DNA from 2 places in the Exiguobacterium sp. SH0S2 genome. Region 1 is predicted to be linked to the other one. Evidence: riboswitches for the same ligand, from Rfam matches in the RefSeq annotation. Region 1 holds a riboswitch; the other holds the start of a gene.
What was found. Region 1 has a riboswitch for S-adenosylmethionine ahead of EVJ21_RS07780 (2,3-diketo-5-methylthiopentyl-1-phosphate enolase). Riboswitches for the same ligand answer to the same signal wherever they lie in the genome.
Positions count from the first base shown of each region.

Region 2: another riboswitch for S-adenosylmethionine. It lies ahead of EVJ21_RS00670 (MetQ/NlpA family ABC transporter substrate-binding protein); the one in region 1 lies ahead of EVJ21_RS07780 (2,3-diketo-5-methylthiopentyl-1-phosphate enolase).

Region 1 is NZ_SJVB01000002.1:605,648-608,628, reverse strand. Features, by position in the region: gene EVJ21_RS07785 (2-hydroxy-3-keto-5-methylthiopentenyl-1-phosphate phosphatase) at 1-320, opposite strand, end outside; gene EVJ21_RS07780 (2,3-diketo-5-methylthiopentyl-1-phosphate enolase) at 317-1,471, opposite strand; SAM riboswitch class I at 1,543-1,645, opposite strand; SAM riboswitch class I at 1,851-1,953, shown strand; gene mtnK (S-methyl-5-thioribose kinase) at 2,035-2,981, shown strand, end outside.
Region 2 is NZ_SJVB01000001.1:127,713-130,693, reverse strand. Features, by position in the region: gene EVJ21_RS00675 (methionine ABC transporter ATP-binding protein) at 1-708, opposite strand, end outside; gene EVJ21_RS00670 (MetQ/NlpA family ABC transporter substrate-binding protein) at 718-1,539, opposite strand; SAM riboswitch class I at 1,617-1,720, opposite strand; gene EVJ21_RS00665 (iron-containing alcohol dehydrogenase) at 1,762-2,778, opposite strand; gene EVJ21_RS00660 (aminotransferase class I/II-fold pyridoxal phosphate-dependent enzyme) at 2,775-2,981, opposite strand, start outside.

The DNA of each region.
Region 1 (2,981 bases):
AAGATCGGGTGCACGAAAAAGTCCATGCCGCCGCTGACGACGTCGAACTTCCAGCCATGTTCTCGGATCTCTTCCAAAAATGCTGGGAAACCTGGGCGCAAGGTGATGCGGTCCAGCAAGTAGTCACGGTACGCCGAAGCGTCAGCGCTCGGCAACAGCTGGAACATCTGCCCGACCCCGGAGCGGATCGAGATGTCTTGAGCGAGCACATCGTCTTTGAGCGCGTGCCATTCGGGCGGTGCGAACGCCCGCATCAAAGCGATGATGTTGTCCTCGGCCGTGATCGTCCCATCGAAGTCACACAAGATGTGAATCGTCATTGTTTTGACCACGCCTTTAACGCGGCCTCGAGCTCGTTCGTCTGGCTCGCCACGCCCAATACTTGCTCAATCGCTTGTCGGAACGCCCGGGCCCCGGCGGCCGCGCCGTCTGGGTGACCGTGGATGCCGCCGCCGGCGTTGATGACGACGTCTGTGCCGAAATCACGGATGATGTCCGGGACGAGCCCCGGATGGATGCCGGCCGACGGGACCGGTAGAATCGGCTTCGCCCAGTGCGGCCGAGCACTGCTATCCCGAATCGCGAACGCCTCATCGGATGGTGTCGCAAGTGAACCGTATGGGGACGGGAACAGCGTCAAGTCGGCCCCCGCGAGGCGGATCAATTTTCCGAGCAAGAGCGAGTGGCTGATCGAGCCGGTCAAGGCGCCGGCGAACGCCGGGTGCGCCAAAATCGGGACGTTAATTGTTGGATCGCTCGCGAGTTCGCGGAGTGTGTCGAGCCCGTATGTATAGACGTTGAACAACAGTGCCGTCGCGCCCGCCTCGATCAAGCGGAGCGCTTGGTCACGCAGCCCGAACACCGGACCGCTGAGCGTGATGGCATAGAGCGAACGTTTCCCGGTCGTTTCGAACTGTTCTTGGATGACGGCCGCTCCGATTTTAGCTCGTTCAAGCGACGGAGTGAGCGGGTTGTCGTATAGGATTTCATCATCTTTGACGATGTCGATGCCGCCGGCGAGCTGGTCTCGAAGTTGCTGTTCTAAGAAGCGTAAATCACGGCCGATGATCCCTTTAAAGATGCTCATGACGAGCGGGCGATCATGGACGTCGAGCAACTCACGAACGCCTTGAACACCGAACTTTGCTCCGGGGAATTCAGATGCAAGCGTTTCGGGTAACGTTAAGTCGATCAAGCGTACCGAGTCATCGAGCGATAATTTCCCGAACGTCGTCGTCAAGATGGATGAGAAGTCGGGCGTGACGTTATGGAGCGGATAACGGATTGTGAAGCGGCTCGTCGTTTCCGTATGCGTCGTTGAGACGATCTCGCCCCGATACGCCTTTAATTGTTCTTGCTCTAGGTGAGGCAGTTCCGTCCACGTGCCGACGGTCAGTTCGAGGGCGATTTTCTCGGCGACAGTCGCGACGCGGTCCGTCCGGCTGATTTCATATGTGGCAGTAATACTCATGTTCGTTCCTCCTTCCGGTCAAACAAAAAATGACCCCATGCCGAGGCAAGAGGTCATCATAAAAAAATGAACTCTTATCTCTCAGCTTACGCTGCAAGAATTAGCACCGTGCCCAATCGGGTCGGTTGCTGCGACATCATCGGGCTTGTCCCCTCCGTCTGCTCTTGATAAGAATGTATTTTGAAGTTGTGAAATTTAATTGAATTTTGTCACACAATATCCGGTTCGTCAATTCCTTTTTTTGAGAAAAAAAGTTTGAGTTCGTTGTTACCATATATGCATAAAAAAAGTGACCGTTGCTCCAGCAAATTGCCGTTGACAAAGGTGGGGTCGAGTCCGTATTATTCATCACAACAAGTTCACACAATCGAATACGACACTCTTATCGCGAGTTGGCAGAGGGAATTGGCCCGATGACGCCGCAGCAACCGACCAGTAGGCACGGTGCTACATCCACCAGACATACGTCTGACAGATGAGAGGAACAACCGTTACGGCTGTGCCTCTTTCTCGCGGAGAAAGGGGCTTTTTTTGTGGGGAATATACCGAAAGGGGAAACAGACATGGCTTATCAACCATTTACAGAACAGACAGTCGTCGAGCACGTCAGAACGTTAGGGTTACTCGAAGATGGGGGCATCGCGCATTGCGAGGAGATCGGGGACGGCAACTTGAACCTCGTCTTCCGCATCCGTCAAGGCGAAACGAGCCTCATCGTCAAGCAGGCGCTACCGTATGCGAAAGTCGTCGGCGAGAGTTGGCCGCTCACACTTGAACGGGCGTGGATCGAGCAGCTCGCGTTGCGCGAATTCGCCAGCGTCGTCCCGCGTTTCGTCCCGGTCGTTCTCGGCAGTGACCGGACGCTCGCCTACACGATTTTAGAAGACTTGTCCGACTTTGATATCGTCCGGACGGGCTATTTGGAAGGGAAAACGTATCCTGAACTTGCCCGTCACATCGGTGAGTTTTTAGGACAGACGTTGTTTGAGACGTCCGACTATGCGGCCGGCCCGATTGAGAAGAAGCGGAAAGAACGGGATTATTACAACCCGGAACTATGCGATATCACTGAAAAACTGATCTTCACCGATCCGTACAAAGATGCCGAATCGAACAACATCGAAACCGCGCTCCGTCAGGACGTCGAAGCGCTTTGGCGTGACCAGAAATTGAAAGTGGAGGTCACGAAACTGAAAGTCGGTTTCGTCACGAAACACGACGCGCTCTTGCACGGGGACTTACATACAGGCAGCATCTTCGCGACGCAACAAGAGACGAAAGTCATCGATCCGGAGTTCGCTTTTTATGGACCGTTCGGCTTTGACATCGGGCAAATCGTCGCCCATTTGACGCTATCGACGTTCCATGACCCACTCAAACGGTTCGAACGGTTCACGGACGTATTGACGGTATGGGAGACGTTTGAGAAGACGTTCCGGACGAAGTTTGAGACGGCGGTCGAACCGTTCAACACGGACGGATTCGTCGATGAGCTACTTCAAACCATCTT
Region 2 (2,981 bases), on a different contig from region 1:
CGTCGGATGTTTCGGGTCCGAGAAGACGTCGAGGACGTCCCCTTCCTCGACGATCTTGCCGGCGTCGATGACGGCGACCCGGTCACAGATGCGCTCGATGACTTCCATCTCATGGGTGATCAAGAAGATCGTCAGCCCGAGCTCGCGGTTGATCTCGAGCAACAGATCGAGGATCGACTCGGTCGTCTCCGGGTCGAGCGCGCTCGTCGCCTCGTCACTGAGCAGGATGTCCGGCTCGTGGGCCAAGGCCCGAGCGATGGCGACGCGCTGTTTCTGGCCGCCGGAGAGTTGCTCCGGGTAATGTTTACGGTGATCGGTCAGTCCGACGATATCGAGATACTTGTCGACCCGCTCGCTGATCGAGCGTTTATCGAGTCCTTCTAGGCGGAGCGGGATGGCGACGTTGTCTTCGACGGTCGCAGTCTTCAGCAGGTTATAGTGCTGGAAGATCATCCCGATGCGGTGACGGAGCTTTGATAACCCTTTTTTGTCGAGCGTCGTGATGTCTTGCCCTTCGATCTCGACTTGACCTGACGTCGGCCGTTCGAGCAGATTGATCATGCGGATGAGCGTGCTCTTGCCGGCGCCGCTCCGACCGATGATGCCGAAGATCTCACCCTTTTCAATCGTCAGCGAGACATCGTCGAGCGCAGTGACGGTCCCTTTGTTTACCGTGAACGTTTTTGAGATCTGTTTGAGTGCGATCATAGTGCCTCCTTAAAACGCCGGGACGATCGAGCCGTCGAACGTCTCTTCGATGAACGTCCGGACCTCGTCCGAGTGGTAGTAAGATTTGAGTGTCTCGACGACTTCATCGTCTTTGTTGTCGGTACGGACGACGACGTAGTTCGGGTACGGGTTGTCGACCGTGTCTTCATGGAACAAGGCGTCCTCATTGATCGATAGGCCGGCACCCATCGCGAAGTTCGTGTTGATGGCCGCGAGCGCGACTTCCGGGAGCTGGGTCGGGAGTTGTGACGCCTCGAGCTCGATGAATTCGAGGTTGAGCGGGTTCTCGGCGATGTCACGTTTCGTCGCCTTGTCCGTCAATCCTTCTTTCAAGGTGATGAGTCCGGCCGTCTCATACAGGCGCAGCGCCCGAAGTTCGTTCGCCGGGTCGTTCGGGACGGCGACTTTATCGCCCTCCTTCAACTCCTTGATGTCCGTCAGCTTGTCCGAATAGAGCCCCATCGGGAAAGCGACCGTCTTGAACACGTCGTCGATCTTATAGCCTTTGTCCGCCTTCTGTAGCTCGAGGAACGACAGCGTCTGGTAACTGTTCACGTCGAGACTGCCTTCGTCGAGTGCGGTGTTCGGCGTGTTGTAGTCGTTGAACACCTTGATGTCGAGCTCGAGGCCATCCTCGGCCGCGAGTTCTTTTACTTTCTCGGCGATCTGCTGGTGCGGTCCGCCTGTCACGCCGATCGTGAGGGCTTCTGTGCTGAGCGCTTCGCTCGCGTCCGATTGGCCGCACGCCGACAAGGCGATGGCCGCGAGTAGAGATGTTCCTGCGAGTACTGTTTTCTGTTTGATGTTCATGAATGATTCCTCCTCCAAAATAAAAGCCCGCTACTCATAAAGAGTGGCGGGCACGACAAGTCAAAGACAGTCGGACACGCTCATCTCCCAGACGTTTCGTCTGTTGGAATTAGCACCATGATCATTACGATCTGGTTGCCGGGTTTCATAGGGCCAGTCCCTCCACCACTCTTGATAAGCTATCGGTCTTATTTAATTGTTATCATCTTACTTTTAATTCTTTTATTTGTAAACAGAAAATACTAAATTTTCAAAAATTATTTTCAAATAGTCAATATCGAGCGGGACGGGTGAACGTTGCAATTCGGTCTCGACCCGGACCGCCTCGACCAGTTGCGGGATGTCGGCCGGCACGAGTCCGAGCGTCTCAAGTGACGTCGGCGCGCCGATCCTGGCGAGCCACGCCTCTAAATATGGGGCGTCAGACGAGCCACGCAACCGTTCTTGGACAAGGAGGCCGAAGCCGACCTTGTCGCCATGTAAGAACGGATGGGTCGACTCGAAGCGGCTGAGCGCGTTGTGGACAGCGTGGGCGACGGCAACGCGTGTCCCGGCGTCCCCGAAACCACCGACGGCACCGCCGACGGCAAGGATGTGATCGACCGCGAACCGGGTCTCTGGCCCATACGCGGTGAAACTGGACTCACTCAAGTCGAGTTCGACGAGCCGGCCGCATTGCTCGGCCAAGGCGAGACCGGTATTGACGCCGGCATCAGGCGAACTGTCGCCGCTCAAATAGCGGGCCTCGTAAAACTTGGCGACCGTGTCGATGACGCCGGCCCGGAAGTAGTCGTACGGCGAGTCGGTCACGACCCTTGCGTCGACGATGACCCGCTCGATGACGACGCGAAACACGTCGTAGCGGTCATAGGTGCCGTGCTCGTCATAGATGACGCTGAGCGGTGTGAAGGCGGCACAGTTCGAGGCGAGCGTCGGGATGACGATCAGCGGGACACCTTGCCGGTAAGCGACGAGTTTCGCCGTGTCGACGAGCTTGCCCCCACCGACGGCAAGGAGGACGTCCGCATCCTTCAAACGGAGCCGTTCGACCTCGGCGTCCGTGCATTCGCCACGGAACAGCGATGTCGGATAGGCAGTGATCGCTGGCAGGACACGCTTGACGACGTCAAAACCGTTCTGCCCGCGCAGCACGTGAGCACGACGGCCAGCGATCAATTCATCGAGCCGCTCGAGCCCGTCATCCGCATGGTCGTACTCGAGCACGGCTTGGCGGATCATGCCCGGACCTCTTCATACGTCGCGAACAGTTTCTCGATCCGCTCGACGGCCTCGTCGATCTTCGGCTCGGCGGAGACGAGCCCGAACCGGACGTACCGCTCGCCTTCTGAGCCGAAGAAATAGCCCGGCGTCACGGCGACCCCTGCCTCGTGGAGCAGCTTATGCGAGAACGATTTTGCGTCCCCGTCCGGCACTTTCGCCCA